DNA from 3 places in the Streptomyces sp. NBC_01176 genome. Region 3 is predicted to be linked to each of the others. Evidence: riboswitches for the same ligand, from Rfam matches in the RefSeq annotation. Region 3 holds a riboswitch; each other region holds the start of a gene.
The links. A riboswitch is a leader RNA that binds a small molecule or an ion and turns the genes downstream of it on or off. The one in region 3 is predicted to bind cobalamin.
Positions count from the first base shown of each region.

Region 1: it holds a riboswitch for cobalamin, as region 3 does, so the genes downstream of both, OG199_RS38635 (CbtB-domain containing protein) here and OG199_RS31585 (cobalamin biosynthesis protein) in region 3, are expected to answer to the same signal.
Region 2: it holds a riboswitch for cobalamin, as region 3 does, so the genes downstream of both, metE (5-methyltetrahydropteroyltriglutamate--homocysteine S-methyltransferase) here and OG199_RS31585 (cobalamin biosynthesis protein) in region 3, are expected to answer to the same signal.

Region 1 is NZ_CP108600.1:8,872,058-8,881,597, forward strand. Features, by position in the region: gene OG199_RS38590 (acyl-CoA dehydrogenase family protein) at 1-817, opposite strand, end outside; gene OG199_RS38595 (CaiB/BaiF CoA transferase family protein) at 894-2,042, shown strand; gene OG199_RS38600 (TetR/AcrR family transcriptional regulator) at 2,034-2,606, opposite strand; gene OG199_RS38605 (GNAT family protein) at 2,827-3,540, shown strand; gene OG199_RS38610 (hypothetical protein) at 3,507-3,974, opposite strand; gene OG199_RS38615 (PadR family transcriptional regulator) at 4,295-4,858, opposite strand; gene OG199_RS38620 (nuclear transport factor 2 family protein) at 4,943-5,344, shown strand; gene OG199_RS38625 (ferredoxin) at 5,410-5,892, shown strand; gene OG199_RS38630 (histidine phosphatase family protein) at 5,881-6,480, opposite strand; cobalamin riboswitch at 6,623-6,766, shown strand; gene OG199_RS38635 (CbtB-domain containing protein) at 6,803-7,024, shown strand; gene OG199_RS38640 (acyl-CoA dehydrogenase family protein) at 7,150-8,340, shown strand; gene OG199_RS38645 (hypothetical protein) at 8,366-8,812, opposite strand; gene OG199_RS38650 (tetratricopeptide repeat protein) at 9,177-9,540, shown strand, end outside.
Region 2 is NZ_CP108600.1:9,140,125-9,149,664, forward strand. Features, by position in the region: gene OG199_RS39780 (DUF6480 family protein) at 90-269, opposite strand; gene OG199_RS39785 (MarR family transcriptional regulator) at 436-882, shown strand; gene OG199_RS39790 (MFS transporter) at 875-2,332, shown strand; gene OG199_RS39795 (cysteine hydrolase family protein) at 2,349-2,906, shown strand; gene metE (5-methyltetrahydropteroyltriglutamate--homocysteine S-methyltransferase) at 2,992-5,316, opposite strand; cobalamin riboswitch at 5,500-5,650, opposite strand; gene meaB (methylmalonyl Co-A mutase-associated GTPase MeaB) at 5,879-6,865, opposite strand; gene scpA (methylmalonyl-CoA mutase) at 6,871-9,042, opposite strand; gene OG199_RS39815 (methylmalonyl-CoA mutase family protein) at 9,042-9,540, opposite strand, start outside.
Region 3 is NZ_CP108600.1:7,293,940-7,303,479, forward strand. Features, by position in the region: gene cobN (cobaltochelatase subunit CobN) at 1-612, opposite strand, end outside; gene OG199_RS31580 (cobyric acid synthase) at 609-2,117, opposite strand; gene OG199_RS31585 (cobalamin biosynthesis protein) at 2,114-3,085, opposite strand; cobalamin riboswitch at 3,191-3,334, opposite strand; gene OG199_RS31590 (hypothetical protein) at 3,522-3,746, opposite strand; gene OG199_RS31595 (inorganic phosphate transporter) at 3,759-5,003, opposite strand; gene OG199_RS31600 (lysozyme) at 5,183-5,926, opposite strand; gene OG199_RS31605 (class II aldolase/adducin family protein) at 6,123-6,860, shown strand; gene OG199_RS31610 (alpha/beta fold hydrolase) at 7,075-8,202, shown strand; gene OG199_RS31615 (hypothetical protein) at 8,471-9,540, shown strand, end outside.

The DNA of each region.
Region 1 (9,540 bases), 1.6 Mb from region 3:
CGAAGGTCTCCCGCTCGCGGGAGTAGCGCAGCGCGTGGTCCAGTGCTCCCTGGGCCAGGCCCGTGGCCACCGCCGCGATGCCCAGCCGGCCGCAGTCCAGCCCGGCGAACGCGATCGCGAGGCCCTGTCCCTCCTCGCCGATCCGGTACTCCACGGGAACGCGGGCGTTCTCCAGGCGCACGGTGGCGGTGGCCGACCCGGTCAGGCCCATCTTGTGCTCGGGCGGATCGGCGATGACGCCGGGGGTGTCGGCCGGGACGAGGAAGCAGGAAATGGCCCGCGAGCCGGCGTCGGACGTCCGCGCCATGACCGTGTAGAAGTCCGCGTGCCCGCCGTGCGTGGTCCACGCCTTGGCACCGTCGAGCACGTAGTGGTCGCCGTCCCTGACGGCCCGCGTGCGCATCGCCGCGGGGTCGGATCCCGCATGGGCCTCGGACAGGCAGTACGCGCCGAGCAGCTCGCCGCCGAGCATGCCGGGCAGCCACTTGTGCTTCTGCTCCTCGGTGCCGAACGCGGCCAGGGCGAAGCAGGACAGCGCGTGCACCGAGACGCCGACCGCGACGCTGGCCCACACGGCGGCGATCTCCTCCACGACCTGGAGGTAGACCTCGTACGGCTGGCCGCCACCGCCGTACTCCTCGGCGTACGGCAGGCTCAGCAGGCCGGCCCGGCCGAGGGTGCGGAAGACCTCGCGGGGGAACTTCTCCTCGGCTTCGGCCTCGGCGACGCGAGGGGCGAGCTCCTTCTCGGCGAGCTCGCGGGTGAGGCCGATCAGATCGACGGCTTCCTGGGCGGGCAGCGTTCGGGTGGCTGGCATGGTGATTCCTCGGTCGCTCGGGGAATTAATGATACGGCGATCGATACAACAGTATCGTTTTTGGTACCGTATGGCCATGCAGTCCAGAGATGGATCCGCCGGCCCGCTCGCGGGCCTGCGCGTCCTGGAACTCGCGGGACTCGGGCCGGCTCCGCACGCGGCCATGGTGCTGGCCGACCTCGGCGCCGACGTGGTGCGGGTCGAGCGGCCGTCCGGCCGGGCGCTCAGCCTGGGCCCCGCCGGCGCGACCGACGCCGTGCAGCGTGGCCGCCGGTCGGTCTTCGCCGACCTCAAGAATCCCGCGGGACGGGCGCTGGTGCGAGGCCTGGCGGCGCGGGCCGACGTGCTCATCGAGGGCCTGCGGCCGGGTGTCGCCGAGCGGCTCGGCATCGGCCCGGACGACTGCCGCGACGCGAACCCGCGGCTCGTCTACGCCCGAATCACCGGCTGGGGTCAGGACGGGCCGCTCGCCCGGGATCCCGGGCACGACCTGAACTACATCGGGCTCACCGGTGTCCTGCACGCGATGGGCAGGGGCGACGGGCCGCCGGCCCCGCCGCTGAACCTCGTGGGGGACTTCGGCGGCGGATCCATGCTGCTGGTCGTGGGTGTCCTGGCCGCGCTCTGGGAACGCACCCGATCGGGCGCCGGGCAGGTCGTCGACGCCGCCATGGTCGACGGGACCGCACTGCTGGGCCAGATGGCGTACGCGCTGCGCGGCATGGGGGAGTGGTCGGACGAACGGAGCTCGAACCTTCTCGACGGGGCCGCGCCCTTCTACGACACCTACGCGTGCGGCGACGGCAAGTACGTGGCCGTGGCCGCACTCGAGCCGCAGTTCTTCGCGGCCCTGCTCGACGGGCTGGGGCTGGACCCCGCCGAGCAGCCCGCGCAGGGCGACCGTGACGGCTGGCCGGTGCTGCGGTCCCGGTTCGCGGGCAGGTTCGCCTCCCGCACACGCGACGAGTGGGCGGAGCACTTCGCCGGAACGGACGCGTGCGTGACGCCCGTGCTCACCTTCGCCGAGGCGGGCGCGCACCCGCACATGGTGGCCCGGCGCACCCTGGTCGAGGTCGACGGCATCCTGCAGGCAGCCCCCGCGCCGCGTTTCTCGCGCACCCCCAGCAGACAGCCCTCGGCGCCCCGTGCGGCGGGCGCGGACACCGAGTCGGTGCTCCGTGACTGGGGCGTCGAGTCCTCGCCGCCGGCGGTCCGGTCAGGGTGAGACGGCGTGCACGATGAGCGAGGCCAGCTCCGCGTAGGCCTCCGCGTCGCTCAGCCCGGTGCGCGCGGCCACCTCGCCACGCTGGATCTCCTGCATGGTGGCGGCCACCACCTCGCCCACGAACGCGGCATGGACGTCACGGAACGCGCCCGCGGCGACACCGTCCGCGATCAACTGCCTGATCCGGGCAGCCGCGAGGCGCGTGTTGGCCTCGTACACCTCACGGGCCGGTTCGAACTGGGCCATGTCGTCGAGGAATCGCCGGGACAGCGGTCGCAGCCGCTCCGCGACCGCGTTCAGGTAGACCACCACGCGGTCGGCCGGCGCGGAGGTGTCCGCCACCTGCTTCTCGATGGCGCCGGCCGCCTCCCGGAAGTAGTGCTTCACCGCCTCCCGGACCAACTCCTGCTTACTGCCCGCGAGTTGGTACAACGTCGTCTTCGAGCAGCGCAGCCGCTCGGTCAGCTCGTCGAGCGTGAACGACGCGAACCCCTCCGCCGCCAGCAAGGCGACGAGCCGTTCGAGGAGGTCTGTCTGGCGCGCTGTTCGACGTGTGGACGGCATGGCCTCAGCGTAACCGCTCACCTTCGCGGGGCCGGATCCCGGCAGGGGAACCCCGGGCCGTCGCGCCACCCGCCGCCGCAGGACGGCCTCCTTTAGCGGCGGACGACCCCCGATCCGGCGATCACCTTCTGACCAGGGTCACCCGGGTCCCGCCCGCAGCAGGTCGGCCGGAGGCAGAAATGACTGGTCCACCGGTCCCGGTGGTCGGTAGCCTCCGTCCGTGATCGAAGACGGGGCGGGGATCGTGGACGGGCGCCGTACCGGGGTGCAACTGGACGACGAGCAGGCGGAATCGCCTCGGGAGGTCTGCTGGCGGGGCAGGGGCGTCGCCTTCGCGCCGCTCGACGTCGACGACGCGGAGCTGATCCATGTCTGGCGCTCCGACCCCGTGGCCGCCCACGAAATCGGCTTCTGGCCGCGTTCCCTCTCCGCCGTGCGCGAGCGCATCGAGCGCGACCGCGACGAGCACGACCGCGACGACTTCCTCGTCCTGCTCCCCGACGGCACACCGATCGGCCACATCGCCCTGACGGACCAGGACATGGTCGACGGCACAGCCGAGATCATGCTGCTCCTGGACCCCGGCCACCGGGGCCGGGGCCATGGCGCGGACGCCGTCGACGCGCTGGTCGACCTCGCCTTCGGTGAACTGCCCATGCACCGCGTCCAGGCGGTCACCCACACCACCAATACCGGGGCCCTCGGCGCCCTGGCCAGGGCGGGGTTCGTCCAGGAGGGGGTGCGCCGCTCCGCCTGCCTGCACCGGGGCCGCCGGCACGACGTAGCGGTGCTGGCCCTGCTCCGGGACGAGTGGCAGGAGCTCACCCGCCCCCGGTCCTGGGACCTGCGGGACGGATCTCCGGCGATCCCCGACCGGCGCCCGCTGTCGGCGGGGTCCGTTCACGGCTGGGCGGGCCAGAACCGCACCAGGTAGCGTTCGACACCCAGCCCGGTGCCCTCGCCCTCCGACAGAGCGGCTGCGGCGGCCCGGCCGACGCAGCTGACGCGCACCCGCCACGAACCGCCGGAGTCCGCCAGCGTAATGAGCTCGTCGCTGCGGCCTGTGTGCATGGACCACACGGCGACCTCACCGCTGATGGACTCGAAATCGGCCTCGGCCTGCTCGTCCCAGTCAGACAGGTCCTGCTCGGGCGGGGGGCCGTCCCACACTTCCACGCTGACTGCGGCGGTGTGCGTGTGGCCGCCGCTGGTGATGTCCAGCCGCCCGGGACGGGCGCTGAGAAAGACGTCGAAGTCGAAGTCGTCCGGGAAGGGAACCGGCAGGTCTGCGTCGTCGCTCTCCTGGAGCCCGAAAGCGTGGTACCCCACGTAGGCATCCACGTGCTGCCGACGGACAAGCTCTGCCACGGACAACCCCTCAACTCGCCAAGCAGGTCACCGAAGCGACCCTAGCTCTCCGACACCCGAGCCGACGCCACTCCTCCTCCCCGCACGCCCACGGCGCGAACCTCATCCGCTCCCCGGTGCATTCGCAAGCCACTGGGTTTCAGCCTGTGATGTAGCGCATCCGGCTGTTGGTCACGGGCGCGGCGGAAGAACATCGCATCACCAGCGCGTCGACCACCTGGTTCACGCGGATTCCGCACCACGACTCTGGCCTCGGCGGTCCCAGCCCATTCCGCTGACCAAACGTCTGCCGAACGCACCCGACGGGACAAGGCGCTCTTTTAGGGGCGCACCGCGGCCCGCCGCTCCAGGATGTCCAGGGCCCGTTCCGCCCACCGGATGTTCTCCTCCTCGAAGGAGCGCCCCCGCATCAGGGTGAGATAGGGGCCCACACGCTCCGCGCGGGCCAGGAACTCGTCCTCGGTGCGCCCGTCCAGCAGTCGCGCGCGCAGCCGCTCGTAGCGGGCCAGCTTGGCGCGCGCCCACTCCAGGCGCTCGGCGATCGCCGCCCGTACGGCCGCGTCGTCGCCCGCGTCGACGGACTGGACCTTGACCAGCAGTTCGTCGCGGATGGCGGTGGGTTTCGGAGGGTCGGCGGTGAATTCGCGCAGGGCGACGCGTCCCGCCGCGGTGAGGGAGAAGACCCGCTTGTTCGGGCGTCGCTCCTGCCGCACCAGCCGGGCCTCGATGAGCCCCTCGGACGTCATCCGCTCGAGTTCCCGGTAGAGCTGCTGCGGGGTCGCCATCCAGAAGTTGGCCACCGAGGCGTCGAACTCCTTGGCCAGGTCGTATCCCGACGCCTCACCCTCCAGGAGCGCGGCGAGGACCGCGTTGCGCAATGCCATGGGCCAAGGCTAGACGGCATACACCCCCGCGACTAATCTCTTACGCACCTATTCAATTAGTTGACTATGAGAGCAGGGATCCCGATGCACCCCTTCCGCAAGGCCGTGGAGGCCGGAGACCTCGCCGCGGTCGAGGAGCTGCTGGCCGACGACGTCGTGTTCACCAGCCCCGTCGCCTTCAAGCCGTACCCGGGCAAGGCGATCACCGCGGCCATCCTGCGCGGGGTCACCCGCGTCTTCACCGACTTCCGCTACGTACGGGAGATCGCGGGTGCCGACGGCCGTGACCACGCGCTGGTCTTCACGGCGAAGGTGGGCGACAAGGAGATCAACGGCTGCGACTTCCTGCACTTCGACGAGGACGGCAGGATCGACGACCTGATGGTCATGGTCCGCCCGCTCTCGGCGGCCCATGCGCTCTCCGAGGCGATGGGCGCGCAGTTCGAGCGGATCTCGCGGGAGGCGGCGGACGCCGCGGGCCGGTGAGCCGCGCCCCGGCGCCGGCCGTCCACGCGGGGTTTGACGCGACTCCCGGGGGCTACCCGCGCCGGGTGACCTCGACGAAGACGAAGGCGAAACAGACGACCGCGCCGGCACCCGAGCGGGGACCGGTCCGCTCCTCGGAACCGGTCAGCCTCCCGGAACCGAGCCGCCTCCAGGAACCGACCCGCCTCCAGGAACCGATCCGCTTCCTGGAAGACCGCTTCGACTGCGCACAGGCCTGCGTCGAGTGCGCCCGCGCCTGCGCGCTGCGGGCGAGCTGCATGGATCCCGACGGACCCAAGGTGCGGCAACTCGCGCGGCGTATGGGCCTCATGTGCGCCGAGGTGTGCGACGCGACCTGCCTCGTCCTGGACGGGCAGCACCCCCGGGGCGAGGCCGGCATCCGTGTCCAGGTCGAGTGGTGCCGGTCCGTCTGCCGTGAGTGCGCGGACGTCTTCGACCGGTGTCCCGGCGCGCAGGCCGGCGCACGGGCCTGTCGCGCGTGCGCCCAGGCCTGCACGGACTTCCTCGCGACCCTGCTACCCGTCTGAGCCGGCCGCTTCCGTCGACGGGGCGAGCGGCCGTCCGACGCGTACGTTCCAGCGTCCGGAGCGACCGCTGAACTCGGTCGCGGTCAGGGGCGGTACGTCGACCCGCCAGAACGCCGACTCCGGCGCGCCCAACACCCGTACCACCAGGGCCCGTACCACCTCCGGCTCCACCACGGCGACGGTCCGGCCCGTCACCTGCGCGGCCGTGTCGAGGCAGCCCGCCACCCGGTCGCAGAACGCCCGCACCGACTCCCCGCCGTGCGGTGCCGCACGAGGATCGGCCAGCCACCGGGCCACCGCCTCCGGTTCCTTCGAGCTGACCTCCTCCAGCGTCGCGCCCCGCCATCGGCCCACGTCGAGACCGGCCAGCTCCGGTACGTCCAGCACCGCGTCCAGGCCCAGCGCGTCAGCGGTCTCGCGGCACCGCACGCTGGGGGAGACCCACAGCCGCTCCGCGCCGGGTACCGCGCCCGCGGCGGCCCGCGCGAGCCGCAGCCCCGCGGCCTCCACCCGGCCCCCTTCGTCGAAGCGGGCCTCCCGCAGCGCCGCGCCGATCGCGGCTGAGATCAAGATCACTCGGCTCGTCATACGTTCACTCTCGTGCGCTGTCGTGTTCACCCGTGCCCAAGTCCCCTGCCGGAACCGGGAATCCGCCCCCGCTGACCGGCCCCGGCGCGCAACTGCGCTCCTGCCACGCGCCCTTGGCCGGGCCCGGGCTTCGCGGTACGGTCTGGATGATATTGACGACGGTTCGGCGGAAGTCCGGTGGGAGTCCGGCACGGTCGCGCCACTGTATGCCCAGCGCACGCCACCCCTCCCCGGGGCGGCGGAGGTCGAGCAAGTCAGACCCGCGGCCGTCGTCCTGTGCACCACCGAGACGGGACGCGAGTTCCCCAGGAGGTACTGCCCCATGGCGCAGTCCGTCGCCCAGCCGACCGCCACCCCCACCGCCGTTCCCGCCAAGCTGCCGATCGGTGCGATCGTCCCCTGGGCGGTCTTCTTCGGTGTCCTGATGCTGGTCCTGCTCTACTTCGTCGGCGCCGAACAGGGCGCCACCTCCCTCGTGTCCGGTGAGAACGTCCACGAGTGGGTGCACGACGCCCGCCATCTCCTCGGGTTCCCCTGCCACTGACGGCTCGGGCAGAAGGGGGCGCCCGGCTGGGCGCCCCCTCTCGCATGTCACCGCCATTCCCTATTTCTGGAACACGTTCTACGGTGTGCGCCGTCAGGTCCCGCCTTGGGGAGCCAGGAGGCGCCGTGCATCTCGAATACACGCCGGAGCAGCAGCGGTTGCGGACCGAACTGCGCGACTACTTCGCCGAGCTGGTGCCCGACAACGCCTATGCCCGGTACGGCGACCCGGCGGCGCAGAAGCGGTTCTACCGCGAGACGATCCGCCGCCTCGGCGCGGACGGCCGGCTCGGTGTGGGCTGGCCCAAGGAGTACGGCGGCAGCGGCCTCACGCCCATGGAGCAGTTCATCTTCTTCGACGAGGCCGCCCAGGCGGGCGTACCGCTGCCCCTGATGGCGCTGAACACCGTCGGCCCGACGATCATGCAGTTCGGTACCGAGGAGCAGAAGGGGTACTTCCTGCCCAGGATCCTCTCCGGCGAGATCGACTTCGCGATCGGCTACAGCGAGCCCGACGCGGGCACCGATCTGGCCGCGCTGAAGACCCGGGCCGTACGCGAGGGCGACGAGACCACCGGCCACTACACGGTCAACGGGCAGAAGATCTGGACGACGAACGGCGACACCGCCGACTGGGTGTGGCTCGCCGTCCGCACCGACCCGGACGCCCCGCCCCACAAGGGCATCACCATGCTCCTCGTACCGACCTCCGACCCCGGTTACTCCTGCACCCTCATCAACACCCTCGCCTCGCACGACACCACCGCCAGCTACTACGAGAACATCCGCGTCCCCGTCTCCCGCCGGGTCGGTGAGGAGAACAAGGGCTGGCGGCTGATCACCAACCAGCTCAACCACGAACGCGTCACCCTCGCCGCCCACGGCACCATGGCGATCCGCGCCCTGCACGACGTCCAGCGCTGGGCCATGGAGACCAAGCTCGCCGACGGCCGCCGGGTCGTCGACCTCCCCTGGGTGCGCCGCCGGCTCGCGCAGACCCACACCCGGCTCGACGCCATGAAGCTCCTGAACTGGCAGATGGTGAACGCCGTCCAGCAGGGCACCCTCACCCCGCAGGACGCCTCCGCGGTCAAGGTGTACGGCTCCGAGGCGCGCCGGGACGCGTACGCCTGGCTCATGGAGATCGTCGCGGTGCCGGGTGTCCTGAAGGAGGGCTCGGCGGGCGCCGTCCTGCACGGCGAACTGGAACGCGGCTACCGGTCGGCGGTGATCTTCACCTTCGGTGGCGGCAACAACGAGATCCAGCGGGAGATCATCTCGTGGATCGGGCTGGGGATGCCACGGGTACGGCGTTGAGCTGCCTCTGCGGAAGCCCGGCCTTTCACAGCGCCCACCAGCAGTACAGGCGCAGGCCGGCCGGCTGAGCGCGTCGAGCCAGGCCGGCCAGGGCTTCCAGGGCGACGGCCGCCGTCTCGGCGTCGACCTGGTTCTGCCGCAGTTCGTCGGTCGTGGACCACGACTCCGCGAAGCGCCGGAGGTCGCCTCGAGCCGCGGTGGCGAGGGCCGCCACCAGGGTGTCCGACAGGCTGAACACGAGCGGGCCGTCGCCGTCCGGCTCGGACAACAGCTGCCCGGACCGAGGGCGCCGACCGGCCTCCTCATAGCCGCAGTCCGTCGCGATCGCCTCGAGCCGGGCGAGGGCGACCACCGGGTCGACGCCCTTCAGGGAGACCACGTCCAGCGCGGCCGGGCCCGGACCCCCGGGCGATTCCCCCACGGCGACGGCGGTTTGATCGTCAGCGGCGGAGAAGTAGTCGCACAGCGTCATGCCACCGATTCTGGCACCCACGACCGACAGCCCTGCCGGTACGTCCGGGGCACTCGACGGGCACCAGCCGGGTCAGGTTTCGGGGGTGACCGGTCTGAACGCCCTGAGCGCACGCCCCGATGCCGCGGCGGTCCCGCCCTTCTCGGCCCGTTCGAGCGTCCCGTGCGGTGCGCTTCCCGGGCACCGTACTGCGCTGCGTCCCCGTACGTCGTCGCCGGCACCACCCGTCCCCGCACGTGCTGCACGCCCTGGCGCGGCGCCGCCCCCGCTCGCGCCGGGTGCCGTACAAAGTCGGCAGATAACTCGCCATACTGGACGGGCCAGGGGAGGGCGCGGCGAGCAGCGACGGGGGCGATCGCACGAGATGGCGGAGACCAGGCTGCTCCAGAGCCGGTACCGACTGCTCGATCTGATCGGGCGGGGAGGCATGGGCGAGGTGTGGCGCGCCCGCGACGAGTCGCTGGGGCGACAGGTCGCCGTGAAGTGCCTCAAGCCCCTCAGCCCGCACCACGACCCGTCCTTCACCGGTGTCCTGCGGGAGAGATTCCGGCGCGAGGCCCGGGTGGCCGCCGCGCTGCAGCACCGCGGGGTGACCGTGGTGCACGACTTCGGCGAGTCCGACGGCGTGCTGTACCTGGTCATGGAGCTGCTGGCGGGACACAACCTCGGTCAGTTGCTGGAGGACAACGAGCGGCATCCGCTGCCGGTCGCCGACGTCGTCGACATCG
Region 2 (9,540 bases), 1.8 Mb from region 3:
TGCGCCACGCGTCGGACACGAGCGTTCCCGGGACCTGGAGCGCCCGCACCGCACGGAGCGAGCTCCACGCGGGGCGGGTCCCGGTGACCTCAGTAGCCGATGATGCGAGCGGCGAAATAGGCCGCCACGATGATCGCCCCGATGACAATCAGTCCGAGCCACCACAGGGGGTGCTCCCAGATCCCGCCGTCCGGCCGTTCCTGATGTGCCTCGGCGATCGAACCCTCGACCGGAGGGGTTTCGCCCGGTGGCACCAATGGCTGTGACATGTTTCAACTCTCCACCTCCAGGGACGCCGCCGCATCTCAGGAGGCCGGGCCCGGAAGGCCCGAACGGCGTGGCCCGAACGGCCTCGCGAGGGTGGAGCCTTTCAGGCAGCCTCAGCTGTACAGCTGAAACTGTACAACTCAAGCTGCGGGTTCTACTGTGGAACGCATGAAGGAGACCCCGCGCCCGTCGCCCTCGGCGGTTCAGGCCTCGCGACAGGTCCGAACGGTCATCGGCCGCCTGCGGCGCCGCATCCTGAACGCCGCAGAGGCCGAGGACATCACCTTCGGGCAGGCGTCCGTACTCACTCACCTGTCCGGCAAGCCGGGCGTCACGGCCAGTGAACTCGCCGCCGCCGAGGGGGTGCGCCACCAGTCGATGACCACGACGATCGCGTCGCTGACCGCCCTGGGACTGGTGGAACGGCATCCCGACCCCGACGACCGGCGCCGTCTGCTGATCGCGCTGACCGAGGAGGGGCACAGGCGCGTGGAGGAGGGGCGACAGGTCCGGCAGGAATGGCTCGCCGGTCAGCTGCGGGAGAAGTGCACGGAAGAGGAACTACGGACCGTGATGGCCGCCATGACGGTACTGGAGCGCCTCACCCATGACTGAACCGAAGACGGAGGAACGGGGCACGGCGGCGACGGCGGGCTTCGACCGGCGGCTGCTGCCGCCGATGATGCTGGGCTCCGTCCTCAACCCGGTCAACTCGACGATCATCGCCGTCTCGCTGATACCCATCGGCGACGCGCTGGGCGCGCCGCCCTCGCAGACCGCGTGGCTGGTGTCCGCCCTCTACCTGGCCACCGCCCTCGGGCAGCCCGTCGTCGGTCGGCTCATCGACGTCTTCGGGCCGCGCAGGCTCTTCCTCGTCAGCACGAGTCTCGTCGGGGTCGCCGGCGTCGTCGGCACCCTGGCGCCGAACCTGGGCGTGCTGATCGCCTCCCGGGTCCTGCTCGGCTTCGGCACCTGCGCCGGGTATCCCGCCGCGATGGCGCTGCTGCGCAGCGAGGCCCGGCGCACCGGGCGGGACAGCCCCGGCGGGGTGCTGACCGCCCTCGCGGTCACCAACCAGACCATCGCCGTGATCGGCCCGCTGCTGGGCGGCCTCCTGATCGCTCTGGGCGGCTGGCGCGCCACCTTCGCCCTGAACGTGCCACTGGCCGCCGCGGCCGTGCTGCTGGGGCTGCTCCGGCTGCCCAAGGAGGCTGCTACGGGGGAGTCCCCGCGGCGCGGGCGCCTCACGGCCCGGCTCGACCTGCCCGGCATGGCACTGTTCGCCGTCACGCTCGTCTCGTTGCTGCTGTTCCTGATGAACCCGCACCTGCGCGACTGGTACCTGCCGGTGACCGCCGTCGCCGCGTTCGCCGTGTTCGTGGCGCGGGAGCTACGGGCCACCACCCCGTTCATCGACCTGCGGGTGCTGGGCGGCAACACACCACTGCTGGCCACCTACGGGCGTGCCCTGGTCGCCTACGTCGTCTCCTACGCCTTCCTGTACGGGTTCACCCAGTGGACGGAGGAGGGCTTCGGGCTCTCGCCCTTCCACGCCGGGCTGGCGCAGATCCCCATGTTCCTGGTGGCGATCGGTGTCTCGATCGTCTCCGGGCGCCGCGAGGGCGTGCGCGGCAAGCTGCTCGTCGGCGGGCTGGGGCAGGTCGTCGCCTGTGTGGTGATGCTGACACTCACCGGGGACAGCCCCGTGTGGACGCTGGTTCTCGTCGCCCTGATCTTCGGCGTCCCGCAGGGACTGAACAGCCTGGCCCTGCAGAACTCGGTCTACTTCCAGGCCGATCCCGAGCGGACCGCCTCCTCGGCCGGCCTGCTGCGCACCTTCGCCTACGTCGGCTCGATGGTCGCCTCCTCCACGACGGCCGCCTCCTTCGGGCGGCGCGCGGACACCGGCGGCATGCACCACCTCGCCTGGGTCATGCTCGGCGCGGGCGTGCTCTACCTCCTCCTGACCGCCTTCGACCGCACGCTCGGCCGCGCGACGGCCGGGACACCTCGGCCGACGCGCCGCGGACGTCGTAGTCCACCCGGTGGCTCCCACCACACCTGAACGAGAGCGCAGACCCATGCCCCGCACCGCCCTCCTCCTGATGGATCTCCAGCTCAACCACGTCGCCCACACACCCGACGACTACCTGCCGCACGCCGTACGGGCACTCGGCACGGCGCGCGCCGCGGGCGTCCCCGTCATCCACGTGGCACTGCGACTGCGTCCCGGCCACCTCGACGCCCACCCCCGCAACAAGATCTTCGGCTCCCTTCCGTCGCACCTCTTCACCGCCGACGATCCTGGTGCCGCCATCCACCCCGATGTCGCGCCCGCAAAGGGCGAGATCGTCGTCCACAAGAACCGCGTGAGCGCCTTCTCGGGCAACAACCTCCAGCAGATCCTGGCCGTCCAGGACATCGACCACCTCGTCCTGGCCGGCATCGCCACGGGCGGCATCGTCCTGTCCACGGCCCTTCAGGCAGCCGACCTCGAGTACAGGGTCACGGTCCTGTCCGACGCCTGCGCCGACCCCGACACCGCACTGCACCACACGCTCGTGAACGACGTCCTCAGCCGGCGCGGCGAGGTCACCACCGTCGAGGAGTGGGCCGACAGCCTCAACGCCGCTTCGTGAACGGGCCGGTGAGCCCGGCGAACGTCCTGCGGGAACGGCGCACGGCCGGGGCGGACCGAGATGGTCCGCCCCGGCCACACCTGTGTCAGGAAACCGTCGGCGCCAGGTCGCCGCGGACTTCGCGGGCCGCCGCCACCAGGTTCTCCAGCGCGGCCCGCACCTCCGGCCAGGCGCGGGTCTTCAGGCCGCAGTCGGGGTTGACCCACAGCCGTTCGGCGGGGATGGCCCTGAGTCCGGTACGCAGCAGTTCAGCGGCTTCGTGGGCACTGGGCACGCGCGGTGAGTGGATGTCGTACACCCCGGGTCCGGCCTCGCGCGGGTAGCCGTGGGCGGCGAGTTCCCGGGCGACCTGCATGTGGGAGCGGGCGGCCTCCAGGCTGATGACGTCGGCGTCGAGGTCGTCGATGGCCTGGACGATGTCACCGAACTCGGCGTAGCACATGTGGGTGTGGATCTGGGTCTCCGGCCGTACACCGCCGGTGGTGAGACGGAACGCCTCGGTGGCCCACTCCAGGTAGGCGGCGCGGTCGGCGGCGCGCAGGGGCAGCGTCTCGCGGAGCGCGGGTTCGTCGACCTGGATGACCGGGGTGCCGGCCGCCTCGAGGTCGTCGACCTCGTCGCGCAGGGCGAGTGCGACCTGGCGGGCGGTCTCGCCGAGGGGCTGGTCGTCGCGGACGAAGGACCAGGCGAGCATGGTGACCGGTCCGGTGAGCATGCCCTTGACCGGCTTGGTGGTGAGCGACCGGGCGTACGTCGTCCAGCGCACCGTCATCGGTTCGGGCCGCGAGATGTCGCCGGCCAGGATCGGCGGACGGACGTAGCGGGTGCCGTACGACTGGACCCAGCCGTGCTGCGTGGCGAGGTAACCCGTGAGCTGTTCGGCGAAGTACTGCACCATGTCGTTGCGTTCCGGCTCGCCGTGCACCAGTACGTCGAGACCGGCCTCCTCCTGGAAGGAGATCACCTCGCGGATCTCGTTCCTGACCCGCTCCTCGTACCCGTCGATGTCGATCCGGCGGCCCCGCAGGTCGGCGCGGGCCGTGCGCAGTCGCGCGGTCTGCGGGAACGAGCCGATCGTGGTGGTCGGCAGCAGCGGCAGCCCGAGGCCGGCGCGCTGGGCGGTGGCCCGCTCGGCGTACGGCTGGGAGCGGTGGCCGTCGGCGGCGGTGACCGCGGCGACCCTGGCCCGTACCGCGCTGTCACGGGTGATCACGGAGGACTCCCGGGAGGCGAGGTCGGCCCGGTTCGCGGCCAGTTCGGCGGCGATGGCGCCGGTGCCCCGGGCGAGGCCCTTGGCGAGGACGGCGATCTCCGCCGTCTTCTGGCGGGCGAAGGCGAGCCAGCGCAGGATCTGCGGGTCGATGTCCCGTTCGGCGGACGCGTCGAGCGGTACGTGCAGGAGCGAGCAGGAGGCGGAGACGTCCACCCGGTCGGCGAGCCCGAGCAGGGTGCCGAGTGTGCCGAGGGACTTCTCCAGGTCGTTGACCCAGATGTTGCGGCCGTCGACCACACCGGCCACCAGACGCTTTCCGGGCAGTCCGCCGACGGCGGCCAGGCCGTCGAGGTTGGCGGCGGCCGCGCCGGTGAAGTCCAGCGCGAGGCCGTCCACCGGGGCCTTGGCCAGTACGGGCAGGGCGTCGCCGAGGCGGTCGAAGTAGGAGGCGAGCAGCAGCTTCGGCCGGTCGGTCAGCCTGCCGAGGCCGCGGTAGGCGCGTGCGGCGGCGCTGAGTTCGGCGGGGGTACGGTCCTGGACCAGGGCGGGCTCGTCGAGCTGCACCCACTCGGCTCCCGCCGCGCGGAGGTCGGCGAGCACCTCGGCGTAGACGGGCAGCAGCCGGTCCAGCAGAGTCAGCGGTTCGAAGTCCGCGGCGACACCGGGCGCCGGCTTGGCCAGCAGGAGATAGGTGACCGGACCGACGAGGACGGGCCGGGCGGCGAGACCGAGGGCGATCGCCTCCCCGAGTTGCCCGACCTGCTGGGCGGAGTCCGTCCTGAACACCGTGTCCGGCCCCAACTCCGGCACCAGGTAGTGATAGTTGGTGTCGAACCACTTGGTCATCTCCAGCGGCGCCACGTCCTGGGTGCCGCGCGCCATCGCGAAGTACCCGTCGAGCGGGTCGGCTTCGACGGCCTTGCGGTGCCGCTCGGGGACGGCACCGACCATGACAGTGGTGTCGAGGACGTGGTCGTAGTACGAGAAGTCGCCGGTGGGCACCTCGTGGATGCCGGATTCCGCCAGGTGGCGCCAGTTCGAACGGCGCAGACCTGAGGCGGTCTCCCGGAGGGCGGCGGCGGTGGTCCGGCCCTTCCAGTAGCCCTCGATCGCCTTCTTCAGCTCACGGTCCGGGCCTTGACGGGGGTAGCCGTACACGGTGGACCGTGCTGCCGCGGCTGCGGGCTTGGCTGTCACGGAAATCTCCTTCGCGAGATGTCTCCCTGAGATCCCGGCGGCGGGACGTGAGCGCGAAGGGGTGACGAACCGGGCGGAGTCGACCCGCGCCAGGAGGCGCGGCCGTCCGCCGGTATGTACGCCGACCCGCCCACGAGGTCACCGGGATGTCCGCGCGCGAACGGTCACGCGCGGGCAACGGGCAGGTCTTCGGACTCGCGGGCGCGGTCTCCCCGAAGGGCCACCACCTACTGGCCGTCGCTTCCCAGACCCGGTCGGGCCCAGTGCGTATGACGGCGTTCGTTCCCACTCACCGCTGCGGGGCAGTCCCGGATTCCCACCGGGTTCCCTCTTACGACGCATCCCGCCTGGCGGACGGGGCGAACCAGCTGCACCGGCCACCCTAGAGGGCGACGCGGCCTTGTGCGGGGAGCGGCTCACATCGCGGACGGTGACATGGGACACTGGCCGCGGTCGCCCACGGCTCGGCAGGATCCGTCCGAGGAGGCACGGGTGGGCACCGTGTCCGCCCGAGGGACACGGTGCCGGGCCCCGTCGTGGACGGGCGGAGTGGCGCGACGAGTCAGTCGGCGGCGCCGCCGAACACGCCCAGGATGCGTTCCGCCGCCAGCGTGGCCGTCAACTCCCCGTCCCGGACCTGCCGTTCGAGGGAAGGCGTGAGGGCTCGTACCGCCGGATCCGCGTGCAGCCGGCCGAGGAGCTCGTCGCGGACCATCGTCCAGGTCCAGTCGACCTGCTGGTCGCGGCGCTTGGCGGCGAGGCGGCCGGTCGAGTCGAGCAGGACGCGATGCTGTTCGAGACGTTCCCAGACGGTGTCCAGGCCGGTCGACTCCCGGGCGCTGCAACTCAGCACGGGGGGAGTCCAGGCCGCGTCCACCGGGTGCATCAGACGCAGGGCGCCCGCCAACTCCCGTGCCGCGGAACGTGCGTCGCGCTCGTGCGGGCCGTCCGCCTTGTTGACGGTGATCACGTCCGCGAGCTCCAGGACCCCCTTCTTGATGCCCTGCAACTGGTCGCCGGTGCGGGCCAGCGTGAGCAGCAGGAAGGAGTCGACCATGTTCGCCACCGCGGTCTCCGACTGGCCGACGCCCACCGTCTCCACCAGGATCACGTCGTAGCCCGCCGCCTCCATCACCACCATCGACTCCCGTGTCGCCTTCGCCACGCCGCCGAGGGTGCCGGCGGTGGGGGAGGGGCGTACGAAAGCGGCGGGGTCCACCGCCAGGCGCTCCATCCGGGTCTTGTCACCCAGGATCGAACCGCCCGTACGGGTCGACGAGGGGTCGACGGCGAGCACCGCGACCCGGTGCCCGAGCGAGGTGAGCATCGTGCCGAGCGCGTCGATGAAGGTCGACTTGCCCACACCGGGCACCCCGGTGATGCCGATGCGCCGGGCGTTGCCGCCGTGCGGCAGCAACTCGGTCAGCAGGGCCTGCGCCAGGGACCGGTGGTCGGCCCGGGTCGACTCGACGAGGGTGATGGCCCGTGCGATGTACGCACGCTTCCCGTCGAGCACGCCCTTCACATAGGAGTCGAGGTCGATCGCCATGGGCCTCAGCCGTGTCCAAGACCGGTGGCCAGCCGTTCCACCAGGTCGTACGCCGCGTCCGGGATCACCGTTCCGGGCGGGAAGACGGCCGCCGCGCCCATCTCCAGCAGGGTCGGCACGTCCTGCGGCGGGATCACCCCGCCCACCACGATCATGATGTCCTCGCGCCCCTCCTCGGCCAGTTGCTCCCGCAGCGCCGGGACCAGGGTGAGGTGCCCGGCGGCCAGCGAGGACACCCCGACGATGTGCACGTCGGCCTCGACGGCCTGCCGTGCCACCTCGGCCGGGGTCTGGAACAGCGGGCCGACGTCCACGTCGAAGCCGAGGTCGGCGAAGGCGGTGGCGATGACCTTCTGCCCGCGGTCGTGGCCGTCCTGGCCCATCTTGGCCACCAGGATGCGCGGCCGGCGGCCCTCGGACTCCTCGAAGGCGTCCACCCGGGTGCGGGTGCGTTCCACGGACGGCGACTCGCCTGCTTCGTTGCGGTACACACCCGAGATCGTACGGATCTGGCTCGCGTGCCGCCCGTACACCTTCTCCAGAGCGTCGGAGATCTCACCGACGGTGGCCTTGGCACGGGCCGCGTTCACCGCCAGCTCCAGCAGGTTGCCGGTGCCCCCGGCGGCCGCCGTCAGCGCGCGCAGCGAGTGCTGGCACGCGGACTCGTCGCGCTCCGCGCGCAGCCGCCGCAGCTTCTCGATCTGCTGAGTCCGTACGGAGGAGTTGTCGACCTTGAGGACGTCGATCTGTTCGTCGCTGTCGACCCGGTACTTGTTGACGCCGATGACCGGCTGACGGCCCGAGTCGATCCGGGCCTGGGTGCGGGCCGCGGCCTCCTCCACACGCAGCTTCGGGATGCCCGCGTCGATGGCCTGCGCCATGCCGCCGGCCGCCTCGACCTCCTCGATGTGCTGCCAGGCCCGGCGCGCCAGGTCGTACGTCAGCTTCTCCACGTACGCGCTGCCGCCCCACGGGTCGATCACCCGCGTCGTGCCCGACTCCTGCTGGATCAGCAGCTGGGTGTTGCGGGCGATGCGCGCCGAGAAGTCGGTGGGCAGGGCGAGCGCCTCGTCGAGGGCGTTGGTGTGCAGCGACTGCGTGTGGCCCTGGGTGGCGGCCATGGCCTCCACACACGTGCGCGTCACGTTGTTGAACACGTCCTGCGCGGTGAGGGACCACCCCGACGTCTGGGAATGTGTGCGCAGGGAAAGCGACTTGGCGTTCTTCGGGTCGAACTGCTTGACCAGCCTGGCCCACAGCAGCCGGGCGGCCCGCATCTTGGCGATCTCCATGAAGAAGTTCATGCCGATCGCCCAGAAGAACGAGAGCCGGGGAGCGAACGCGTCCACGTCCAGCCCTGCCTCCTGTCCGGCCCGCAGGTACTCCACGCCGTCCGCGAGCGTGTAGGCCAGCTCCAGATCGGCCGTCGCGCCCGCCTCCTGGATGTGGTACCCGGAGATGGAGATGGAGTTGTAGCGCGGCATCCGCTGGGAGGTGAAGGCGAAGATGTCGGAGATGATCCGCATCGACGGCTTCGGCGGATAGATGTAGGTGTTGCGGACCATGAACTCCTTGAGGATGTCGTTCTGGATGGTCCCGGCCAGCTTCTCGGGCGGGACACCCTGCTCCTCGGCGGCCACGATGTACAGCGCGAGCACGGGCAGCACCGCGCCGTTCATCGTCATCGACACCGTCATCCTGTCCAGCGGGATGCCGTCGAAGAGCTGGCGCATGTCGTAGATCGAGTCGATGGCGACGCCCGCCATGCCGACGTCACCGGTCACCCGGGGGTGGTCGCTGTCGTAGCCGCGGTGGGTCGGCAGGTCGAAGGCGACGGACAGGCCCTTCTGACCGGCCGCCAGATTGCGCCGGTAGAACGCGTTGGACTCCTCGGCGGTGGAGAAGCCCGCGTACTGGCGGATCGTCCAGGGCTGGTTGACGTACATCGTCGGGTACGGGCCCCGCAGATACGGCGCGATGCCCGGGTAGGTGCCCAGGAAGTCCAGGCCCTCGAGGTCACGGCCGGTGTACAACGGCTTGACCGCGATGGCCTCGGGCGTCTCCCAGAGCAGGTCGTCGCCTCCGGACGCGCCCTTGACGGCGGCGCGCCATTCGTCGGAGCCGCCCTCGACGGTGGGCGTCCCCAGTTCGATCCCGGAGAAGTCGGGGATTCCCATCAGGACACTCCCATGCGGTCGAGGGTGGTGGAGAGCACGTCCACGGCGTCACAGCCCGCGAACACGTACGCGTCGACATCGGTGTACTGCCCGGGGCGCCCGGCGAGGAACACATGCCGTGCGCCCGCCGACCTGAGCGCCCCGGCCGCCGCTTCGGCCTGCTCCTCGTACAGCGCGTCGCTGGAACACAGGCAGACCTCGGTGGCACCGGCGGCGCGGAACGCCTCGGCGGTGGGCTCCCCGGTGACCGGCTCGATGCCGCCCGCCTGGAAGAGGTTCGAGGCGAAGGTCGCCCGAGCGGTGTGGGCGGCGGCGGGGCCCAGGGTGGCCAGGAAGATCCGCGGCCGGGTGCCGGTGGCCGCGAGATGGGCGTCGGAGCGGGCACGCAACGTCTCGTACGCCTCGTCGCGCCGCACACGCGGGAGGCCGCCGGACGGTGGCGCGGGCGCGGGTGCGCGTTCGACGAGTCGCTCCGCGAGGTGCGGGAACTCGCTGACA
Region 3 (9,540 bases):
GAGGATCTCGTACAGGCCGCTGTCGGCGCCGCGCAGTGAACCGCAGTACACGGCAAGGGCGTTGGCGCCGCGTGCCTCGACCGCGTCGCACAGCGTGTCGACGAAGGCCGTGTTGCCGGCCAGTTGGTGGGCGCGGTAGAAGAGCACACCGACGGTCGGGCGGCCCTCGACGAAGGGGCGCTCGCCGTGGACGCCGTACTCGGGCATCCTGCGCGGCTCCTCGAAGCCCTCGCCGGTGAGCAGCACGGTGTCGGAGAGGAACCGGGCCAGCTCGGTGAGGTTCTCGGGACCGCCCTCGACCAGATAGCGCAGCGCCTCGGCCACCACACCGGCCGGCACCGACGACTCGGCCATCAGCTCGGCGTCGGGGACGGTCTCGCCGCCGAGGAGGACGGTCGGGACAGCGGACGCCTTGAGGACGGCGAGCCCGTCCTCCCAGGCACGCTTGCCGCCCAGCAGCCGGACGACGGCGACGTCCGCGCCCTCGACGAGCCGGGGGAGCTCCTCGCCCACCTCCACCCGGGTCGGGTTGCCGATCCGGTACGAGGCGCCGGAGGCCCGGGCCGCCAGCAGATCGGTGTCGGCGGTCGACAACAACAACACTGTGCTCATGCGGGCGCTCCCGGTGGAATGAAAGGCAGTCCTTGCGGCGCGCCCGACTCGATGAGCCGCCACAGCGCGTCCGTGTCCGCGTGTTCCTCGATCAGATCGCCGAGCCGGTCGAGCTGCTCCTCGCGCAGCGCCCCGAACGACGTGTCGGCGGCCGGTACGAAGCGGCGGCCCGCGGCGGCCGCCACCTCGCGCAGAAAGGCACGCCGGAAGCCGTCCGACTCCAGCGAGCCGTGCCAGTGGGTGCCCCAGACGGCACCCACGCGGCACCCGTCCAAGAAGGGCTCGCCACCGGTCACTTCGGCGACGCCGTGATGGATCTCGTACCCCTCGACGTGTTCGCCGAGCGCCTCGCCGGCCGGGCGGCCGAGGGTCTTCTCGCGCGCGAACCGCACGCGGACGGGGAGGAGTCCGAGCCCGTCGACCTGGCCGGCCCGCGACTCGACCTCGTCCTCGATGTGGTCCCCGAGGAGCTGGAAGCCGCCGCAGATCCCCAGCACCGGGCGGCCCTCGGCGGCCCGCCGGGCGAGCGCGTCCGCGAGGCCCCGCTCGCGCAGCCACGCCAGCGCCTTCACGGTGCCCCGGGTCCCGGGCACGACGACCAGGTCGGCGTCGGCCAGTTCCGCGGCCCGGTCCACGAACCGCACGACGACGCCGGGTTCGGCGGCCAGCGCGTCCACGTCCGTGAAGTTGGACATCAGCGGGACCGCGCAGACGGCGACGCGCAGGACGTCCTCGCCGGCGGGTTCGGCGACCGCCGACTCCCGCACGGCACCGCGCAGCGACACACGCAGGCCGTCCTCCTCGTCGATCCCGAGGCCGTGCCGGAAGGGCAGGACTCCGTACGTACGGCGTCCGGTGAGGTCCTTCAACATGTCGAGCCCGGGTTCCAGCAGGGACACGTCGCCACGGAACTTGTTGACCAGGAACCCGGCGACGAACTCCTGGTCCTCGCGGGACAGCAGCGCGACCGTCCCGAAGAACGAGGCGAACACGCCTCCGCGGTCGATGTCGCCGACGACGAGCACGGGCAGCCGCGCGTTGCGCGCGATCCCCATGTTCACGATGTCGGTGCGCCGCAGATTGATCTCGGCAGGACTGCCGGCCCCCTCACAGATCACCGCGTCATACGTGCCCCGCAACTCGGCGAGGCAGTCCAGCACGGTGCCCAGGAGCTGTTGCTGCCGGCCGCCGTGGTAGCCGCGGGCGCTCATCTCGCCCACCGGCCTGCCCATGAGCACGACCTGACTGCTCCGGTCGCTGCCCGGCTTGAGCAGGACGGGGTTCATGAGCGCGGTCGGTTCCACCTGGGCGGCCTGCGCCTGCATGGCCTGCGCGCGCCCGATCTCCGCGCCCTCGCGGGTCACGAAGGAGTTCAGGGACATGTTCTGCGCCTTGAAGGGCGCGACCTTGACGCCCTGCCGCACCAGCCACCGGCAGATCCCGGCGGTCACGACGCTCTTGCCGGCGTCGGAGGTGGTCCCGGCGACGAGGAGACCGCCACTCATGTCGTACGCCCCTTCGTGAGAGGTCCCTTGGTGAGCAGCCGTCCGGCCAGCAGTCGTCCCGCGGCGCTCACGCCGAGGGCGAGCCAGCCGACGCGCCGCGACAGCCGTACGGCCCGTTCGATGTCGCCGACGCGCACGGCACGCCCACCGTCGTTGAGGACGGGCCGGTGCTCGACGCGGCCGGCGTACGAGAGGGTCCCGCCGAGCCGCACCCCGAGCGATCCGGCGAACGAGGCCTCCACGGGCCCGGCGTTGGGGCTCGGGTGCCGGCGGGCGTCGGTGCGCCAGGCGCGCGCCGCCCCGCGCGGGTCGTCGCCGGCGACGGTGGCGAGCGCCGCGGTCAGCCGTGCTCCCGGCCAGCCCGCGACGTCGTCGAGGCGGGCGGAGGCCCAGCCGTAGCGCAGGTACCTGGCGGATCTGTGCCCGACCATGGCGTCGAGCGTGTTCACGGCGCGGAACGCGACCAGTGCGGGCACACCGCCGACCGCTCCCCACACCAGGGCGCCCACCACGGCGTCGGAGGTGTTCTCGGCGACGGACTCGACGACGGCGCGCGCGATGCCGTCGCGGTCCAGTGCCTGGGGGTCGCGTCCGCACAGGTGCGGCAGCCGCGCGCGGGCGGCCCCGACGTCACCGGCGTCGAGCGCGGCCCCGATGGCCCGCGCCTCGCGCCCGAGGGAGGTGCCCCCGAGGACGGCCCAAGTGGCCGCGGCGGTCAGGGCGATGGAGGCGGGACGGGAACGACGTACGCAACGGCTCGCGAGCGCGGCGAGCGCGCCGGCGCCCCCGACGCAGACGGCTGTGTGCAGCGCTCCCCATCCGCGGTGGTCCCGCCACAGCATCCGCTCCACGGCTGCCGCGGTCCGCCCGAACGCGGCGACCGGATGACCCCGGTGGGGATCGCCGAGCAGCAGGTCGCCGAGAAGGCCGGTGGCGGCGCCGTACGCGAAGACGCGATCGGCACGCACGGGGTCAGCCCGCCGTGGGGTGAAGTGGAACCCTCGTACTCATCAAGACCCGCAACGGGCAGCCGCGCATGGCGATATGTCCTCACTCAGGGTGTCCGCGCCCTGGTTCGACGAGACCGGCGGTGAGAGTTCCTGGCTCCCGGGGAGTTCCTTCCCCGGTCACAGTGGCGGGACCGCGCCGGATTCACACCGGCTTCCTCTTCTGTCGCCGTACTTGGCTCCGGCAGTCCACCACGGGTTGCAGGACCCGTCAACTTGCCGTTGACCTGCGAGGGGAGAGTGTGCGAAGGCCCACATGGCGCGGGGCGGGGGTGGACGTGCGCGTGGGGTGCGGGACGGCATACGCGTGGGGTGCGGGACGGCGATCCGTCCCGCACCCCACGTGAAGTGATGCCCGTTTCAGGCTGTTTGCCGGGGCACGGTCACCCGTGCGCGGTCACTTGCCGACGATGAGGAAGATCCCGTACGCCACCGCCGCCGCGCACGCGGCGAAGCAGATGTACGCGCCGGTGACCGCGAGAGCGGCCGAACCGCCCTGGGCGGACGCGGACTCGCGCTTGGTGAGACCGACGATGCCGAGGGTGAAGAGGCCGACGAGGGCCACGGTGACCACGAGGCTGACTCCGAAGACGGAGCCGAGGGCTGCCCAGTCGATGTTCATGCTGTTCTGTCCTTACACCGTGGCCGGGCGGGTGGGCTCCGCGTCCGGGGACGGGATGGTGGTCTTCAGTTCACCGGACAGGTCTCCGGTGACGGGGCCCGCGGGGGGCGGGGTGACCGCGGCCATCGCGGTGGTGACGATGCCGGCCGGCTCGGCGGCGGCCTCGTTGACGTTGTCGACGGTGACCGGCTGACGGCGGGACAGCCTCCAGATGACGCCGGCGCCGACGACCAGCAGCGCGCCGGTGAGCACGATGCCCCAGGTGCCCTGCTTGGTCAGGAACTCGGCGGCGGCACCGGCCAGACCGGCGGCCGGCAGGGTCAGGCCCCAGGCGACGAACATCCGGGTCGCGGTCGACCAGCGGACGACACCGCCCTTGCGGCCGAGGCCCGAGCCCATCACGGCACCCGAGCAGACCTGGGTGGTGGAGAGGGAGAAGCCGATGTGCGAGGAGGCCAGGATGGCCGTCGCGGCGCTGGTCTGGGCGGCGAAGCCCTGCTGCGGCGCGAGGTCGGTCAGACCCTTGCCCATCGTGCGGATGATGCGCCAGCCGCCCAGGTAGGTGCCGAGCGCGATGGCGGTACCGGCCGAGACGATGACCCAGGTGGGAGGGTTCGAGCCGGGGGCGATCACACCACCGGTGACCAGGGCGAGGGTGATGATGCCCATCGTCTTCTGCGCGTCGTTCGTGCCGTGCGCCAGCGAGACCAGGCCGGCCGAGGCGATCTGGCCGGCGCGGTAGCCCTTGGCGGTCGCCTTCTGGTCGGCGCGGTCGCCGATCCGGTACGTCAGCCGGGTGGCGAGCATCGCGGCGAGTCCGGCCACGATGGGCGCGGCGACCGCGGGGAGCAGCACCTTGGTGACGACGGTCGAGCCGTTCACCGACGACCAGCCGGCCGACATGACCGCGGCGCCGATCAGGCCGCCGAACAGTGCGTGGGAGGAGCTGGAGGGCAGACCCAGGAGCCAGGTCAGCAGATTCCAGAGGATGGCGCCGACGAGCGCCGCGAAGATCACTTCGGTGCGTATGCCCTCTTCGTTGATGAGACCGCCGGAGATCGTCTTGGCGACCTCCACGGAGAGGAACGCACCGACGAGATTCAGCACGGCGGACATGGCCACCGCCGTCTTGGGCTTCAGAGCGCCGGTCGAGATGGTCGTCGCCATCGCGTTGGCAGTGTCGTGGAAACCGTTCGTGAAATCGAACACGAGAGCGGTGACGATCACGATTCCGAGGAGGAGCGTGATGTGTTCCATTTACCCAGGCTTCTGTTTGACGTCAGTGGCAGGTGGACCGTAGGCAACCTGAGTGAACGGAAGATGAACTGAGGCGGGCTTAGGGGTGTATCGAACCACGGATCGCCCCTCCGCTTGCGCCGGTGTGGTTGGCGGAGGGGTGGCCCGTGGTTCGAACGAAGGCGGAATATCGGGCTCCGCTAGCCCTTCGCGAGCCTTTTCAGCCGGGCCATGGATCCGTGGAAGAGATTCTGGTCACCCGGCAGGGTCCCGTTGTTGTCGTACTGCCAGAACGTCCAGGACGACCAGCCGCCCGGCAGGGCGCCCGCGTCCGGGGTGTCGTAGCGGGCCAGCCAGAGGGGGTGGTCCGCGGCGAAGGCGCGGCTGTCCCCGGTGCAGGTGTCCCACCAGTGGGCGGTCGTGTAGATCACCGGACGGCGGCCCGTCTCCCGTTCCAGCTCGTCGCTGAAGTCCTGGATCCAGCCGACGAGTCCGGCCTTGCTCATGCCGTAACACTTGTGCTTGCTGTACGGGTTGTACTCGATGTCGAGCGCGGGCGGCAGGGTCCGGCCGTCGGCCTGCCAGTCGCCCCCGTTGTGGACGAAGTACTCGGCCTGGGTGGCGCCGGACGACTTGTCCGGCCGCGCGAAGTGGTAGGCGCCGCGGAGGATCCCCGCGTCGTACGCCCCGTTGTACTGCTGGTCGAAATAGGGGTTGCGGTAGGTGTGGGACTCGGTGGCCTTCACGTACACGAACCGGGCGCCCTTCGCCTTCGCGCCCTGCCAGTCGACGTTCTTCTGGTGCGAGGAGACGTCATGGCCTCTGGGCGCACCGGCCGCGGCGGCCGGTGTACCGGCGAGCGCGCTTCCGGTGGCGGCGAGCGCCGCCAGGGCGGCCGCGGCCACGAGGGCGCGGGCGCGGAACGGTTGGTGACCACGGGCCATGTTTCCCCCCGGAATGGCGTCGTGCACGGTAAATCCCCCAGAGGTTAGTGGAAGATCATTCAATACACGTCGATCACCAGCCAATAGCTTTAAAAGGGTGATGTGTCCTCATATGCACCCTTACGGACGTAGGTCTTCCGCCCTAAAGTGCCCTCGCCGCCACCCGGTTGACGTCCGTGCTGACAGGATCGCGGGCATGGCGGAGCAGCGGCGGGACGCGCGGGTCGGGCGGGACGTGGGGGAGGGCGCACGCGGTGCGCGGACGCGGGAGGTGGCCGAGGCGTGGGGCGAACTCGTCGCGACGGCCCGCCGGACGGTGGCCGACGGGCTGGTCGTCGGAACCTCGGGCAACGTCTCGGTGCGGGTCGGTGACACGGTCCTGGTCACACCGACCGGAGTGCCCTACGACCGGCTCACGCCCGACGACGCCGTCGGGGTCGACCTCGACGGCCGGCAGACCCTCGGTGTTCTCCGTCCGACCAGCGAACTGCCGATGCATCTGGCGGTCTACCGCGCCACCGAGGCGCGCGCCGTCGTCCACACCCACGCCGCGCACGCGACGGCGGTGTCGACGCTCGTGACCGAACTCCCCCTGATCCACTACATGGCGGGCGCTCTCGGCGGGCCTGTCCGTGTTGCACCTTATGCCGCATATGGAACCCCCGAGTTGGCCGAGAACATGCTTCAGGCGCTGACCCGGCGCACGGCCTGCCTCCTCCAGAACCACGGCACCCTCGCCCACGGCGACTCCCTGGACCGGGCGTACGACCGCACCGCGCAGTTGGAGTGGATGTCCCGCGTGTGGCTCCTGGCGTCGTCCGTGCCGGGACTGTCGCCCGCGCTGCTGTCGCGGGAACAGTTGGAGGAGGCGGGCGAGCGGCTGCGCGGGTACGGCCAGCCCGGCCCCGGCGCGAACGGTGTGTCGGTCCCGTGACGGTCCGGGACGGCAGGTCCGTCCCGTGACGGTCCGGGACGGCAGGTCCGTCCCAGCGACGGTCGGGGACGGCAGGTCCGTCCCAGCGACGGTCGCCGTGCGGCCGATCCCCTGCCCCGCGACCCGCGAGACCCCCCTCGCCGCCCCCGGAGGGCGGAGCCGCCGGTCCGCGCGCCCACTGGCCGACAACGGGATGCGCCGTGAGACTGAATCCGTGCGTACTGCCAAAGCGACGGCCGCGGCCGTCACCGTAGCCCTGGCCGCGAGCGCGGCCTCCGTGGCGGTGGGACGGTTCGCCAGCGACGCCGCGCTCAAGGCGCCGCCCGGCAGGCCCCTGCCCACCGAGCCGCGGCTCACCGTGCACGCCACGGCCCCGGGCCGGATCACGCTCACCCGCGCCCTGGCCTCCCGGCGACCGGGAACGTACGGACTGGCCGGCGACGGCTCGCACGCGGTCGTCGGCCCGGTCCTGGAGAACGCGCCCCACAGCGCCGACACGGTCGTACGCCGCCTCGAACGCGTCACCCACGGCACCCTGCGGCCCGGCGACCGGGTCTGGCTCACCCCGAACCTGTACGTCGGCAACCCGAGCACCGCACTCGGCCTCGAGCACGCCGACGTGGACGTGCCCGGAGAGCTCGGCCCGCTGCCCGCCTGGTTCGTGCCCGGCGTCCGCGACACCTGGGTGATCACCGTGCACGGCCTGGGTGCCACCCGGGAACTCCCGATGAACGTGATGGAGTTCCTGCACCGCAGCCGGCTCCCCGTCCTCGACCTCGCCTACCGGGGAGACGTCGGCGCGCCCCGTCCCCCGGACGGCCTCGGCCACCTCGGCGAGACCGAGTGGCGCGACCTGGACGCCGCGCTGCGTTACGCGATCCGCTACGGCGCCGCGCAGGTCGTCCTGTACGGCTGGTCCACCGGCGCCACCATGGCCCTGCGCACCGCCACCCACTCCGCCCTGCGGGACCGGATCGCCGGGCTGGTCCTGGACTCCCCCGTCCTCGACTGGGAAGCCACGCTGCGCGCCCTCGCCACCGCCCGCCACACCCCGAGAGCCCTGCTGCCGCTCGCGGTCCGGGCCGCCCAGGGCCGCACCGGACTGCACGGCGACCGCACCTGGCAGGCCGCCGACCCCGACCGGCTCAAGGTGCCGACGCTGGTGCTGCACGGCCCGGACGACGTCCTCGCCCCCTGGGGACCCTCGCGCCGTCTCGCCCGGCGCCGCCCGGACCTGGTCACCCTGCACACGGTCGCGCAGGCCCCGCACGGCGCCCTGTGGAACGCCGACCCCACCGAGTACGAAGAAGTCCTGCGCCGCTTCCTGACCCCCCTGATGTAGGGGACCGGCCCTACGCACGAGGCCCGGCGACCGCCGCACCGGCGCACAGCGCCGCTCCTCCCGCACGGCGGCCGGGAGCGCCGTGCCGCCCCTTTCGCAGGGCGCTCCGGCGAAGCACCGGCACGCTTCCGGTTCGGATCGGGTCAACTCGAGCGGGGCCCCGCGCACACATGTCGAGCCCCCGCAAAACCCCGTGCATTGGCCACCCCTGTCGCCTGCTGTGACATTCCGTTTGGGTTTTCGGACCGCCAACCGGAAGACTGCACCTGTGACGTCCCGTAACCCGCGCGACTCCAGGCTCCGACTCGTCCGCCCGCGGCCCCTGGCTGCCGCCCCCCGAGCGGTGACCCAGCGCAGCTCGCGCCGACCCGCACCCCGGCCCCCCGAGGGCACCCCGCCGCCGGCGGAACTCGCCCGTATGGCACGTGCCGGCCTCGCCGGCGCGGCCCGTGTCGCCCGCTGGGCCGACTCCATGCTCGGCCCGGGGCGCGACGGCGCGACCCCCGACGGCAAGGGCACCCTCTCCGCGGCAACCGCCGAACGGGCCGCCGAGGAGTTGGGCCTGACCCCGGCTCAGGTCCGCGCGGACTGGGACACCGCACGCCTCGCGGGCCTCGTCGAGGTGCACGGCGACATCGCCCGCCCCGGCTGGCGTCTGCGCGCCTGGAACCGCGACGACAGCGCGGTCCTGCGCGGCTGGGTCGCCCTCTTCGACGCCTGGTCGCTCGCCCATCCGGAGCCCGCGGACCGTGAGGCGTCCGCCGTCGCCGAGGTCGTCTCCGCGATGCCCCAGGTGCTCTCCTTCCTCCAGCTCTCCGCCGGACCCGTCCCCGTGGAACAGCTCCTCGACCTCCTCGAACAGCGGGTCACGGAGCTGCGCACCGAGCGCTGCGAGATCCCCTACGGCCCCCAGCCGGATCCCGCCCCGGAGACCGCCGCGCTCCCGGACCCGGACGCCCCGCTCGCCCCTCTCCTCGACTGGGCCCTGCACGCCCTCGCCGCCGTGGGAGCGCTCACCTGCGCCGACGGACAGGCCACCCTCACCCCGCTCGGCAGCTGGGCGGTCTGGGTCAAGCTGGAGCAGATCTGCGTCGCCGCCCAGAGCCCCGCCGGGAACATCGAGCAGCCCGCCGCGGACATGCTCCGCGGCTGTGCCCAACTGCGCCCCAACGCGGCCCGCGCCGAGTACCGCGCCTGGCTCGCCGCCCGCCCCGTCGGCAGCGCCGTCACCGAACTCCTGGAGGCCGCCCGCGGCGAGGACGCCCTCACCCGCGGTCTCGCCTTCGAGGCACTGCGGGTGGTCGGCGCCCCGGCCGAGCCCGACGTGCGCTCCGTGGC